Regions from separate parts of the Lysinibacillus sp. KU-BSD001 genome, predicted to be linked through region 3. Evidence: riboswitches for the same ligand, from Rfam matches in the RefSeq annotation. Region 3 holds a riboswitch; each other region holds the start of a gene.
What was found. A riboswitch is a leader RNA that binds a small molecule or an ion and turns the genes downstream of it on or off. The one in region 3 is predicted to bind cobalamin.
Positions count from the first base shown of each region.

Region 1: another riboswitch for cobalamin. It lies ahead of nikA (nickel ABC transporter substrate-binding protein); the one in region 3 lies ahead of AAGS61_RS13265 (class I SAM-dependent methyltransferase).
Region 2: another riboswitch for cobalamin. It lies ahead of AAGS61_RS02650 (energy-coupling factor ABC transporter permease); the one in region 3 lies ahead of AAGS61_RS13265 (class I SAM-dependent methyltransferase).

Region 1 is NZ_JBDQZI010000009.1:127,445-132,513, reverse strand. It holds gene nikB (nickel ABC transporter permease) at 1-841, opposite strand, end outside; gene nikA (nickel ABC transporter substrate-binding protein) at 846-2,444, opposite strand; cobalamin riboswitch at 2,858-3,037, opposite strand; gene AAGS61_RS13980 (nitric oxide synthase oxygenase) at 3,159-4,229, opposite strand; gene AAGS61_RS13975 (MBL fold metallo-hydrolase) at 4,714-5,069, opposite strand, start outside.
Region 2 is NZ_JBDQZI010000001.1:507,605-512,673, forward strand. It holds gene AAGS61_RS02635 (energy-coupling factor ABC transporter ATP-binding protein) at 1-446, opposite strand, end outside; gene cbiQ (cobalt ECF transporter T component CbiQ) at 447-1,238, opposite strand; gene AAGS61_RS02645 (energy-coupling factor ABC transporter substrate-binding protein) at 1,242-1,526, opposite strand; gene AAGS61_RS02650 (energy-coupling factor ABC transporter permease) at 1,528-2,271, opposite strand; cobalamin riboswitch at 2,398-2,576, opposite strand; gene AAGS61_RS02655 (FBP domain-containing protein) at 2,766-3,377, shown strand; gene AAGS61_RS02660 (nuclease-related domain-containing protein) at 3,447-4,370, shown strand; gene AAGS61_RS02665 (PLP-dependent aminotransferase family protein) at 4,469-5,069, opposite strand, start outside.
Region 3 is NZ_JBDQZI010000008.1:149,809-154,877, reverse strand. It holds gene AAGS61_RS13270 (CbiX/SirB N-terminal domain-containing protein) at 84-1,301, opposite strand; gene AAGS61_RS13265 (class I SAM-dependent methyltransferase) at 1,298-2,134, opposite strand; cobalamin riboswitch at 2,282-2,460, opposite strand; gene AAGS61_RS13260 (cobyric acid synthase) at 2,453-3,931, opposite strand; gene AAGS61_RS13255 (cob(I)yrinic acid a,c-diamide adenosyltransferase) at 3,931-4,470, opposite strand; gene AAGS61_RS13250 (nitroreductase family protein) at 4,481-5,041, opposite strand; gene cobA (uroporphyrinogen-III C-methyltransferase) at 5,038-5,069, opposite strand, start outside.

The DNA.
Region 1 (5,069 bases), on a different contig from region 3:
TAAATGCCTGTAAAACGTAATAATCACGCGCTATGATCGCTTCTACAATAAAACGACCCATACCTGGGATCGTAAAAACAATCTCGACAATTGCTGCTCCGCCTAGCAGTACACCGATCGTCATGGCGAGTGACGTAATTAATGGTGTGAGCGTCCCTTTAAAAATATGACGACGAATAATAATATGCTCTGGTACTCCACGCGCTCGCGCAAATGTCACAAATGGCTGATCCATTTGCTCAATCATGCTCGTCCGAATCATGCGTACATAATACGGGACAACCCCTAGCGCCAGCGTTAAAGCAGGTAAGATCATCGTATCTACTGTTCCCCAGCCCATTAACGGTAATAAATCGAGCTTTAATGCCACCGTATAAACTAACACAAAGGCTAACCAAAAGCTCGGCATCGAAGCAATCGAGAAAATCGTTAAGCGCGTCATGCGGTCAAACCAAGAATCGCGCTTGACAGCACTGATGATTCCAATTGGTACACATAGCAACAAAATAAAAAGAAAGGCAACAACCGCTAGCTGCATCGTCACACTAAAACGGCTAAATAGTTCTTCACTTACCGCATTATTCGTCATAAAGGATGTCCCAAAATTAAACTGAATAGCACCTGATAGCCATTGTACGTACTGCGTGAACATAGGCTGATTTAGCCCATGTTCCTCACGTACTTGTTCCATCGCCTCTTCGGTTACAGGCAATTGATTAGCTTGAAAATATGCCTCTATTGGATCAACGGGCATCACACGTACTAAGAAGAAGGCAATGATTGTGATCCCCCATAGCGCTAGCACCATGCTCAGTAGACGTTTCGTTAAAAATTGCCCCATCTCATCACTTCATTTCATACAAATTGATTGGTACTTCGTATTGTTGTGGGGAGAATGTAATCGTTTCGAATACATCGTTCGCCACTAAATAATTTTGACGATATGAAATGGGCATGAAAATCGCTTCACTTTGAATCGTTTGAATAATACTTTCGTACAGCGCGTGACGCTGTGCTTCATCGGTTGAACGAATCACACGTGTAATATCATCTGTTAACTTTTCATTTGACTCGATACCCGCTTTCGCATAAAAACCGATTTGTTTTTCACCTGTCATTGTACGCAGGTACATATGCGGATCATAAGGCGCTCCCCATGTATCATTGAACATGAGATTATATTCGCCTTCTTTTGAACGCATATAGACTGTTTGACTTTCTTCCCCCATTAAATTGACTTCCACACCAATCTCTTTCCATATACCTTGCAAATATTCAAAGATGGCCTTATGCACTTGCTCACTGCTGTTATAAGGAACGGTCAGTGTCAGCGTTTCACCATTCTTGACTCGTATACCTGTCTTTTCATCCATTACCCAGCCTGCTTCATCCAAAATAGCAGCCGCTTTTTGTACGTCATAAGCATATGATTCTACTTCAATATCACTATAAGGGAAGCCTGGTGCAAATAATGAACGTGCTTCTTGCTCTAAACCGTTTAATACGTGCTCCACAATCGTTTGTCGATCAATTGCATGCTGTAATGCAATACGCACGGCCTTGTCTTGTGTCACGCCGTATGTTGTATTGAAAGATAAAATACGTGTCGATAAAGGCTCTGACACTTTTGTGACGTACTGATTATTTTGCTGTAATGTTGCAAATTCAGCTGGTACAAGCTGCCCACTACCAAAAATTAAATCGATATCCCCTTTTTCTAAGGCCATCATACGTGCTTGCGAATCGGCAATCACTTTTACTACTACTTTTTCAATCGACGGCTTTTTGCCCCAATAGTTTTCATTACGTGTAAATTCTGCATAACGATCTTGCTCATACGCAGTTAAAATCCATGGACCTGTACCGATTGCTTTTTCAATCCCATCTGCCGTACTACCACTTTTCGGGAATCCCGCGTCCCCTAGCATACGAAGCGGACGAATAAGTGATAACTCTTGTAGGAATGGATAATACGCCTCTTTCAAATGAATTTTTACCGTTGTGTTATCCACTACTTCTACTTGGTCAATAACAGTCACTACCTCTAACCAGCTATGTGCTGCACTATTTGCGATAACGGTATCAAAATTACGTTTTACATTTTCACCTGTGAGCAATGAACCATCGGAATATTGCACACCTTCACGTAGCTTGAATGTATAGATCTTCCCATCTGGTGACATGTCCCATGATTCCGCTAATCCTGGTGAAATCGTACCATCGTTTTCATACACCACTAACGGATCATACAACATTGCTTGGGCAAACATTTCATTTGGCGAGTATAAATGTGGATTCACTTCCCCAATATCCTTTGGCCAAGACATCACTAGTGTATTACTCGATTCCTTTGCAGATGTAGCTGTTGTTTGCTCATCATTACCACATGCTGTTAACAGCATCAATATCATCACTGATATAAATAAAATATAAATACGCTTCACTGTTATTCCTCCTATTTTCTAGAAAATGATTCTTATTATCATCCTGATTGATAAGTCATTTCACCGTATAGTAAACATCGTGTTTATGTATCCTTGTCATTTCTTGACTGAAAATGAAGTGAGAAATAATATCATTTTTCATAAATACTATTCCTTATCAATTGCTAAAATCACTACATACTTTCTCAGCGATTTACCTTTATCCCCTCCTTGCTTAAATTATGAATCCACTAAAACAGTAATGATTACTATTATCAATTAAATTATACACTTTTCATTTAAAATAACAATCTTCTTTTTCATTAACAAAAAAGCGCATAAAAAAATACACTTCCTAAGAGAAAGTGCATGGGTGCATAAGTAAATAAGCAAATTGAACATTTGCTTTACTTCGCACCTATCCTCGTAGGTTGAATCGGGCTTAATTTTTGGCAGGTTTCCTGGCTTATCATCAATGCTCCTCACACCTTCCCGTTATAAACAGTGGCTTCTATGTGATTTGCTCCGAATTACAGTTGCGGGACAGCGACGGACTTTCACCGTACTTCCCTTTTAAGCTAATTTGCATTAGCACCAAAAATCATTCAGTTTTATCGTTATGGAACAGTTTAACAAGAACAGGGGGAAATTTCTAGTTTATTTTGTTTGAAATTTCAAACAAAAGTATAAAAATAAAACAAAATAGCCCAGACAAATTGGGCTATGAATAGTTCGCTAATATGGATTTTTTTGATAAAAATAATTTGGTTTATGAATAATATTAGGAATCGGCTGATGGAAAATATGTGTCGTAGCCGGTGATATAGGTGGGATTAACCACGTCCAGTTGCCAGTGACATCACGATTGGATTTTCCTTCCTGTTCTTGAAACAGCTTAAATTGCTGTGCTGCTGTATGATGGTCGACAATGCTGACACCTGCCTCCTTAAAGGAATGCAGTACCGCAATGTTCAATTCTACTAAAGCGCGGTCCTTCCATAATGAACTATTTGTCTCACGCTTCAGCCCTATTACATCTGCTACCTTTGGCAAACAATTATAACGATTCGTATCTGCCAAATTGCGTGCGCCAATCTCTGTACCCATATACCAACCATTAAACGGCGCGGCCTCAAAATCAATGCCACCACAATTAAAACGCATACTCGAAATAATCGGCACCGCATACCATTTTAATTGTAGCTCTTGAAAGGCAGGATACTCAGGATGTGTAATGTCTACTTCCAGTACATACGATTTTGGAATCTCAAACCACTTAGGCTGTTTACCATCTACCTGAATGACGAGTGGTAACACATCGAATGGTGTGCCCTCCCCCTGCCAACCAAGCTTCATACATTGTCTTGTGAAAGTAACCGAATCTGGATCACCAACAATGCCCTTCGTCGTTTCATACCCTGCGTAGCGGATAAGCTGGTGATTCCAAACGCGTACCCTCTTTGATGCAAACACTGTAATAGCAGGGCGGATTTTCCCTTCGTTTGTTGCATAATCAATATGTCTCAATAATGCGTGAAAAATATCTTCCTCATTTTGTAGACTGCGCTCATCAAATACATGCAGTGACTGCCAAAAAAGACGCCCGATACATTTATTACTATTTCGCCAAGCAACGCGCGCACCAAATTCTAATTCATCAAAAGTCGGTTCATAGCTACCGATTACTTGGATTTCGGCTACACGCTGCTGTAACCATACTTCGGTCATTTCTTTTTCTTGTTTATATTTATTTAAAAACTCGATTACTTCTTGTCGTTCACGTTCATTTTTTAATAATAAGTTCATCTGCTGACGCCTCCATTGCCTTCATTTTAGAAGAAGGCATATCCTGATGACAATGAATGTAGACAATCACAAAACATGTATTTTTCATATATGACTAATAATAGACAAAAACAAGCGGACAAGTTTTCTCACACTAAATCATCCTTTATCATTTATGATGAAGCAAACAAGGATGAGCCTCTTGATTGAAAAGATTGGACAGGCGAAACATTCATATCAAGTCCAACGAGTATTCATTGTATTAAGTTTATGAGTCACTATGTATGAAAACATCGTGCGTGTCCTTATGGAAAAAGACTATTCTCTTAATGAAAACAGATGACATCGATCTTTATTTAATCGCTAAAGTCTTAATTGGTACTACAGTAACAAATACCAAACTAGCCATGTTACAACTATTTAGCAGTATAACTTCTATAAAGCAATTTTAAATATGCAACATACATAGACATATTATTTTTCAAAAACCATGCAGCTATACCGCCTAGAAAACTAGTGTTTCTCCCAACTTTAAAATTTTTAAATTCTCCATATCAAGCCTCTTGTTATGCCACTTAGCTACTAAACGATCCAGTGCTTCTTTGGGCGTGTCATCTGCAAGACGAAAAGAATCGTAATGCATCGGAATAAAGAGATCCGCTTTTAAATCCTGGTATCCCTGTACCGCTTGTTCTGGTGTGAGATGTTGCGATTCCATAAACCATTCCGGTTCATAGGACCCAATTGGCATTAAGACGCAATCCACCTTAAATTGCCTTCCAATTTGTTTAAAACCATTATGATAGCCAGAATCACCAACAAAATAAATATTAGCTTTGTCCCCTTCAATCATCCACCCGC
Region 2 (5,069 bases), on a different contig from region 3:
CGCTTTTTTTGTCCACCACTTAAAAAATGAATCGGTCGGTGAGCTAGTGGTGTTAGTTCCGTTAAGGCAAGCGCTTTATTCACTTGCTCTTCAATATATGGAGCATCCCAGCCAAGATTTAACGGACCAAATAAAACATCTTGTTTGACAGTAGCAGCAAATAACTGATTGTTCGCATCTTGGAACAGGAGTCCTACTTGTTGGCGTAAATTTTTCAAGTCTGTTTTTTTATACTGTAGTGGCGTACCCTGAAAGGAAATCGTGCCACTTGTCGGCTTGATGAGCCCCATGAGCAGTTGAAAGAGCGTTGATTTCCCTGAGCCATTTTCCCCTAAAATTCCAATTTTCCGGTTCATCGGAATCGTGAGTGACAAATCCTCCAACGCTTTTGTCCCATCAGGATAGCAATAATCTACATGTTGTAACGTAAAATAAGCGTTGTTCATTTAAAGTCCTCCTTGTAGCCACATAATGCCAATAATACTACTACCATAAAGTCCTAGTATCCATGCCATTTGCTTGTTCCACTGCTTATGCTCACAAAATGCTATAGGTACAATAAAGCAATCAATGGTACGTGCATGCATCGCAAGTGTGAGCTGCTCATTTCGTACAAGAAGCGATTGTAGCATGGCCACAATTAAAGAGCTTAGCGAACGAAAGCTAACTTTTATGCCCGTATAGCCTAGTCGTGCCTGTTGCGCTGTGTAAAGTTGCTGTGCACAGCTTAAAAATAAAAAAATGAAACGATACGTTAATTCGATGAGTTCTATTAAAATCGCTGGCACATGGAGCTTTTGAAGCAACTGGCTCAACTCGTAAACAGGCGTTGTAAGAATTAAAAAATACAAGCTTGTAATTGCACCAGATGCGGTAAATAAAATCGTAATGGCACGTTTGACATCAGATTCCAGCAGAAAAATGTTGAAGTTGCCAATCGAATGGTACCAAATCACATCAACCGGCATCGCAGGCGCAGTAGAAAATGACAGGACAATTGCTATGACACCTGTCACACTAAAACCGAGTGGTGTGATCAGTAATTTACTATAAACACTAACAGGAATACGAGCCATGCCTACAATCAGAACACTCATTACCGCAATTGTCCAGCAAGCAATGGCAATATCTCTCGTGATTGTCACAATCAATAATGCGCAAACGGCTAATAATGCTTTTTGTGCTGCGGGTACATGAGCAAGTCGGTTAATATAGGCGTATTGGTCAATCGCTATCATGGATTATTCATTTTTTGAAGGATTCGCACGACCGCGCATAAATCCAACAAAGTAGCCGATAATCGCAGCTCCGATTGCTGCTTGTAATACGAATAATAAGCTTTCAATTTCTCCGCTTGGTGGCTCCCAAATTGCATGAAACCAAGGCTCATAATCCGTTGCAATTTCTGTAATTGCTTCTTCTGCTTCCCCGTCAGCCCCACCAAATTCAGCATCTTGTAGGAAAATAATCGGGAAAATCGCTAATGCAACGACAATCGCTAATAATAATAGATTTTTCTTTAGCATCTTAATTCTCCTTCGGTTGTAAAATACGTAAGCTTGTTAATTCACGCACATTGTATTTTTGTAAGAAATTCATGACAATCACTGTCAGTAAGCCTTCACTAATTGCTAAAGGAACTTGAGTTAAAGCAAAAATGCCGCCAAATTTTTGGAAAGAAGCGACAAAGCCACCAACTTCAGCAGGGAAAGCTAATGCTAATTGAATCGATGTCATCACATATGTACCAAGATCGCCTAGCGTTGCTGCTAAAAATACGGCAATGGAGAAAGACAGACCAAGCTTTGTCGCACCCTTGTAAACACCGTAAGCAATAAATGGTCCAACGACTGCCATGGAAAAAATATTAGCGCCAAGTGTTGTAAGTCCACCATGTGCAAGTAGCAATGATTGGAATAATAAAACGATTGTGCCCATGACACTCATCACTAGTGGTCCAAATAAAATAGAACCAAGTCCTACCCCTGTTGGATGTGAACAGCTTCCTGTAACAGATGGAATCTTTAATGCCGATAAAACGAAAGTAAATGCTCCCGATAAAGCAAGTAACATTTTACTATCCGGATGTTCTTTGACAATTTTTTGAATCGAACGTAAACCAAGAATTAAGAAAGGTAAGCTGATAGCGAACCAGAAAATCGCCCAAGCAATCGGTAAATACCCCTCCATAATATGCATGGCATATGCTTGTTTCGGAATAAATAGTAGAACGATGCCGAAATAAAGCAATTTAGTCAATAGGTTTTTCATGTTTCATTCTCCTTTTGTTATTTTATGACGAAAAAGTGCATAAAAAAATACACTTTCTAGGAGAAAAGTGCACGATGAAAAAAGCAACTAAGCGTTGCTTCTATTCGTACCTATCCTCGTAGGTTGAATGGCGTTTAATTTTTGGCAGGTCTCCTGGCTTATCATCAACGCTTCTCACACCTTCCCGTTTAAAAACAGTGGCTGTGTTGTGAGTCACTCCGAAATTACAGTTGCGGGACAGCATCGGCCTTTCACCGATTTCCCTTTTAAGCTAAATCTATAGCACCAAAAATCATTCAGTTGTCGTCATTGAAAAATAGTCTAACAGTTTTGAAAACTTTTTTCTAGTTCTTTTTTGGTTACTAAGAGAAATATGTACTAGAATGACATATTCGGAAATAGGAAACGCTATTGAAAGAAATGTTTGAATACAAGCTAACTATTATTTCCCCTCTACCCAAAAAACGTAGTAAAATGAGGGCGGAGGGATAAACATGAACGTATTTCAAATGCATTTAGTTGAAAAGCAAACAATGAAATTATTAAATAGTATCGCAACAACAAAGGATGAAAGCGTATTAAATGCCGTACGTGGTGTAATCGATACAACATTAACAGAGGCGGATGTACCGCGCTTTATTATTGATGATGTGTTAGTCGTGAAAGAGCGCCAACAGCTTGAGCCATTTATGACGTTTGTTAAATTAAACGTAGCGCCATTTCCTGACATAACAGAGCAAGTAGTGAAGCGTCTATGGAAAAAAGATAAAAAAGTGAAGGCGCCAAAAATAACAGATCCTCTTGTAACATTTGTGTCATGGGATGATACAACAACGCGTTCACGTTATTTTGTGTATGAGCAAGAAGGCCAATTAGTAGGTGTCAAAGGTGTCCTTGCTATGGAAAAAACGCAAGGGATTTGTGCCCTCTGTCAGCAACATAAGGATGTGTCCCTTTTCACCACAAAGGAAAAAGGCAATGTTGAGGGAACGTATAAAACCTATAGTCAGTATATTTGTGCGGATACAATTAGCTGTGAACGAAATATTGATTCAGCCGAAAAGTTGCAAAGCTTTATGGAAACCGTAAGACCAAAAACGCGCTAAATTTTTATTTTCGATGAAAGTAGTGATACCACGTTTATTTTGTGCTACGCTCGCCATGAGGTGGTTGTCTTGATTTTAATTGAACGGGATGAATCATTTAAAATAAGTACATTACAAGCAGGTGTTCGGCGCGGCTTCATCGAGCTTCTTGATTCACTATACCGAGCACAATCAGGTCTAGTAGGTGAGCAGTATGTAGACCGGATGTGGCATGATTTTCAGCTGAAGGAGCCATATTATTTACTCCATAATTATTGCATTAGCCAGCATCAAATTGACACTATGTTTATTTGCAGTCGATTTCTATTAATTGTAGAGATTAAAAACATCAGTGGACGTATCACGTTTGAAGAAGAGAAATCACAGTTTTTACGTGAACGGGAAGATGGTACGATAGAAAGTTTTCGAAATCCGATTGATCAAGTAAGGCGCCATGTACGCTATATAGATCACTTAATCGATGCACGTTTGCCTATTTTTTACGTGGTTGTATTTGCTCATACGCGGACGATTATCGGTCGTATACCTGATGGAGAATCTATATTTAAACTAAGTGGATTGGAAACGTTTGTGCGAAAATTGCTAGCACAGTGCCCTGAAAAGTTTAATCCAGTTCATCTCGAACAGTTTGCGCTGTCGCTTGCAAGGAAGCATCAAGTTCGTAAGGAAACAGTGCAAATAGATATTTCACGTGTTATGCCAGGTGTACTGTGTTCCAATTGTACAAAAGTGATGACGTTTCAGCATGGGAAATTTAGTTGTGGAAGATGCAATCGAAGTGGACTAGAGGATTTTTATGTAGGGTTAGCTGATTACCGGTATTTGATTTCAGAATGGATATGTAATCAGGAGTTGCGGAGATTTTTTCATATTTCTTCTGAAGATGCGGCGAGAAGGCTTTTGAAAAACTTAGCATTTGATTTTACAGGAAGATATAAAGATCGAAAGTATAGAATTTGTTTAGAAAAATTGAATTCGCGGGTAAATAGATGAAAATCGCGGGTAAATCTATACTTTTCGCGGGTATTTCATCAAAATTTGCGGGTAAATCTAAAATCCCTGCTTCTACACAAGAAGCAGGGATTATTTCATTAGCTATTCACTTTCGAATATTGATGAAGAATCTTTCCTAAGCGTTTAATGCCTTCTTCAATGACTTCAGGTGTTGAGTTCGTATAGTTTAAACGGAATGTATTGATATTTTCGGGGTGCGTATAGAACGGATCCCCTGGAACGAACGCTACTTTTTCTTCCATTGCTTTTTCAAACAATTCAAGTGCACGTACGCCTTTTTCTAACGTTACCCAAATGAACATACCGCCGTCTGGTTTTGTATAGCTCACTGTAGGTGGGAAGTATTTCTCGATTGCAGCTAGCATCGCATCAGATTGTTCGCGGTATAAGTTAATAATTTTATCGACATGCTCTTGATACTCATTGTTCGTTAAATAATCATGAATGACATATTGCGAAAAAATATTGGTGTGTAAGTCTGTCGCTTGCTTGGCTGTTTCAATATGTGCCATCAGTTCTTTATTTTTCGTCACAATCCAGCCAAGGCGCATACCAGGTGTGACCGTTTTAGAGAATGAACCTAGTAATATAGAATTCTCTAAGCGACCGCCGCCGATATAAGGTAATGTCTCACCACGGAAACGTAACTCCCCGTATGGATCATCCTCAATGAAGGCT
Region 3 (5,069 bases):
AGAAGATGGTTTAGCGCACACGAAAGGAGGCTTGTTCAATAAGTGAATAAGCCCCCTTTTATAAAACATCGTAAGCATGGTTTTTAATGATGATGGTGATGATGCTCATATCCATGTTCTTCTGCATATTTTCTAAAGTTCTCTAAATCTTGCATCCCTGTCGATGACCCATTCATCGCTTGCTCGGCACGTTCTACAAGCACATGTTGTAGCTTTGGATGATAGCCAAAATAATTAGCAATTTGAATGTCCACATTTGGATAGGTCACTTCGTAGTTATCACGCATTTTGTACATGCGCTTCATTAAAATACCTGTAAATAGGAAGTATGGCAGCATAATGATTTTTTTCGCCCCAAACTTCACACAGCGCTCAATGCCCTCGTCAACTGTTGGCGTTGCTACACCCATAAACGCACTTTCTACCCAAGGAACGTCAAGCTTTTCCCAAAGTAAGCGTGAAATTTTATAGAAATCCCCGTTCGCTTCTTCATCGCTTCCACCGCGTCCTACTAATAAGATAGCTGTATGTTCATGTTTTTCGTATGGGTCAAAGCCAATTTCTTTTAACCGTTCCAATAAAATTTCAAAAATTCCCGCATGAATCCCAATCGTTTGCCCGTACGTGAAGGTGATTCCTGGGAATTGTTCTCTTGCATGCTCAATCTCTGCTGGGATGTGCATTTTAGAATGTCCCGCATGGAGTAGCATGATGGGAATCACATGAATCTCCTCTGCGCCCTTTTCCACACAAAGCTCGATCCCGTCTTCAATATTCGGTGAAGCGAATTCTAAAAAACATGTTTCTACTAAAATAGCAGGGTCGATTAAGTAGGTTGTACGTTCTATAAACTCACGTACCTCATCATTTCCAGCCTCTACTCTGCTGCCATGCCCAACGAATAATATCGCTTTTTTTGTCGCACTGGATTTTTCTTTTCGTTTTAATACTTTCGTTTTCGATATACCTTTTGTAAAAGTGGGCGTTGCTTGTGCTAAACCATTTTGCGTCATATTGTAAATCATGTGCTGGTCTTCCACTTGACCTGTTACAATATCTCTTCCTACTTGCTCATCTTGTACGCTATACCATTTTCCTTCTGGATAGGAAATAACGACGCATTTATCCTTACAACGGCCGTTACAACGTGTACGTGATGTATGAATCATTTCATCTAGATTGTTTTTTGTAATTTCATCTCGGATAGCAAGTGTCACTTCTTCAGCACCTGCACCCATACATGTACTACCGTTACAAATTAACAAATGGCGTTGCATCCCTTGTAAATTCCATGTTGTCATGTTGTCAGCTCCTTTTTTGGCTCCCACGAAATGACCGCGGCATAAAATGTATGGCGATAATGCACTCCGTCTGCATCCTGCTCAATAAACGGCGCTAATGAATCAAGTACATGCTCCGTTGAAAAGTCCGTGTCGATGATTTTTTTACTTTGTGCAGCAACTAGCGCTTCCATTGTCGGATAATGATACGTACGCTCCAGTTGAATCATCTCGCAATCAGCATAAATCTCAAGTTGATACAGCATATTTAAAATTTCAATATAATCGCGGCGTGGGTATTTAATCGAATAGCCGTATTTTTCATCTAATATTTTGTAATGCGGTTGAATCGGTCCAGTTGTCAGGCCGATAATTGCTCGCTTTTTTGCTAGTGCATTCATTTTCTTGAGCGTGTCGAGCATCTCGTATATGCGGTAAAAACAATTCACGCCTAACACGACATCATGTTGCTCCAGCGCTGCTTCTTCCCATTTCGCATGCATAAATGACACATGGTTCGCTCCTTCAAAATACTGGGCTAAATAAGAAAGCACACTTTCAGAACCGTCCACACATGTTAATCTCGCTACATCCTCTGCTAGTGGAAATGTATAATTTCCCCATCCAGGACCGATTTCAATGACGGAATCTTCCTGTCCAATATACTTTTTCATCACTTTATAAATCGGTATAGCATGGGCTTCGGTTTGCTTGTACGCTTTTTTTTGCATCGACTGTGCCCAAAAGGCTTCCTCTAGCGAATCATCTACCATTCGCTCTGGCATATTACCGTGCCAATCAAGCATCCCTTCCTGCCATAGCTTTTCAAAATCAATTGCTAATGGTCCTTTCAAGTTACGACCTCCTTTAAACAAAGAAAGGGGAGCCAGAAAGTTAAAGCTTTCAGGACCCACCCTTTACCTTTTGATTAATGTCTACTCAGAAATATTGCAAAGCAAGCACTATCATATGTAGTACAATGCTTCCCATAATCCCGTGGGTACATTTCGTGTTGATTTGGCAGGTCTCCTGACTTCACATCCTCACAAGACAAATCCCTTCCCGCATACGCAGTGGTGTCGATTTGTTGCTCCGTTTCACAGTGGCGGGTACCGTGGTGAATTTGCATCACACTTCCCTATTAAGTAGTTTTCACTACACCAAACAACATGTTATGTAATTAATGTATATAAAAGCTCCATATTAAGGTGGCGACGCACATGCACATCAAGCATTTCATAGGCTTGTTCGCGACGCTCTGCTTCGGATTGCACGGCTGTATCAATTGTTGCTAATCCTTTTTCAAGACGAATTCGATTAAAATAATTTCTTGTGAACTGTCGGTTATGGAAAATTCCATGCAAATACGTACCAATCATGCGATCATCGTCACTTCTAACGCCATCTGTTCGACCGTCATGCAATTGCACAAAAGGTTTCACTAAATCGTTTGCTCGTGTACGTCCTAAATGAATTTCATAGCCTGTTACCTGTTCGCCAGTAGACAGTTGGCCTGATACTTGAACCGTTTGTTTTTCTGCTACAAAAACCGTTTCTAACGGTACTAACCCTAGTGTTTTAGTCCGACCACCACTTGCTTCAATCGCTTCCTCATCGATTAATGTTTCCCCAAGCATTTGATAGCCACCACAAATACCAAATATATACGTACCCTTTTGTACATGTTGCTGAATCGCCTGTGCCAGCCCCGTTTTTTCAAGCCATTCATAGTCCTCTACCGTATTTTTTGTCCCTGGTAAAATAATAACCGTTGGATTTTTAAGCTCTGCCACAGATTTGACAAAGCGTACACCTACTTGTGGCTCGTCCATTAATGGGTCGAGATCGGTAAAGTTCGAAATGCGCGGGAAACAAATGACCGCCACATCGATTGGAAACTCCTCAGCTTGTGGTTTTTTTAGTCGCAAGCTCGATAACGCCATCGAATCCTCTGCCTCGATTTGCACATCGATATGTGGAATTAAACCGAGCACTGGAATATTCGTATATTCCTCTAACCACGTAATCCCGCTATCAAGTAGCTCCTTCATCCCGCGGAATTTATTAATAATAATGCCTTTTACACGTGCTCGCTCCGCCTCATCTAACAACATCAACGTACCGACGATCGACGCAAAAACGCCACCTCGTTCAATATCTGCCACTAAAATAACTGCCGCATCCGTTTCATGTGCCATGCGCATATTGGCAATATCTCTTGCCTTTAAGTTAATTTCTGCGGGACTGCCAGCGCCTTCAAGCACAAGCACATCATATTGTTGTGATAAACGCTGAAGAGATGATCTTACTAGTGGCATCACTTCTTCAACAAACTGTTCGCGGTACGAAACAGCGTCCATATTCGCAAAAGGCTTCCCGTGTACAATGACCTCAGATACCATATCGCCCTTTGGCTTTAGTAATATCGGGTTCATATCCGTTGTCGCGATGGTGCGTGCGGCTTCTGCCTGCACACCTTGCGCACGTCCAATTTCGCCACCGTCTTCTGTAATATATGAATTCAACGCCATATTTTGGGATTTAAATGGAGCAACGCGGTAACCTTCATTTGCTAAAATACGACATAAAGCTGTACAAATCACACTTTTTCCAACGTCTGAAGCTGTCCCTTGAACCATAATGGCTTTCATTAAAATTCAAGTCCTTTCACAGCAGACACATCTTGGTCTGCATAATAATGCTTCGTCGGTTCAATTGTCGATACTAAATCAGCTAACGCGACAATCGCTGGGTTGGCAGAACGTCCCGTAATGACCAAATGCATATGGGGCGGTCGGTTTTGAATCGCTTCTAACACTTCTGCTAAAGGGAGTACATCATCGATTGGGAATTTGGTAATCGCCAGTGCATTGTTTAATTCGTCCAAGACAAGTAAATCAATTGATTCATCTTGCAGTGCTTTTTTCACTTTACTCCACGCCTTTTGCAAGGCAACACGATGTTCCTCTGGTGTTTTTGTCCACGTAAAGCCGATACCTAGCTGTTCCGTTTCGACACCCAATTTACGTAGCGCCAGTTGCTCACCGTATGTACGCTCTGGTGATTTAATGAATTGCAAGTACTTGACGTTCATGCCTCGACCAATCGCACGTAATGTGACACCGAGTGAAGCAGTTGTTTTTCCTTTGCCATCCCCTGTATAAACGAGTACAAGTCCTCTTTTTGTCATGCCGCTCCCCCTATAACCACGTCGTCTTCTCACTAAAATGTGAGCGTTTTTTCTCCGTTGTTGGTGTTTCTGCAGGATAGCCGATAAATAGCGTACCGATTACTTGTTGCTCTTCTGTCGCACCGATAAATTGGTGCATACGCTCATCGTGAACAAGCCCTACACCGCGTGTACGCCATACAAAGCCAAGTCCTAATTCTTCCGCTGCAAGCCACATGGACATAATGGCACTACACACAGCAAATTCATTGTCCTTTGTAGCCCCTTCGTCTCCAGCAACTTTATCCGCCGTTACCACAATCACAAGTGGTGTCGTTTGAATCACTTCTAGTGAGCTTGCCACTAAATGAGGTTTCGTTGGGAAACGTTCCTGTAAATAAGCATTCGCCATTTCTTCATAACGCTTTAAGCTATCACCTTGTAGTACATAAAAGTGCCAAGGCTCACGCATACGGTCGTTGGGCGCATACGTTGCTGCTTGCAATAATTGCTCAATTTTTTCACGCTCTACCGGCTTTTGTTCGTATTGACGAATGGCACGGCGTTGCTTTAATTTTTCAAGCATTGTCATTTGCTCAACACCCCTTCTTTAAACCATT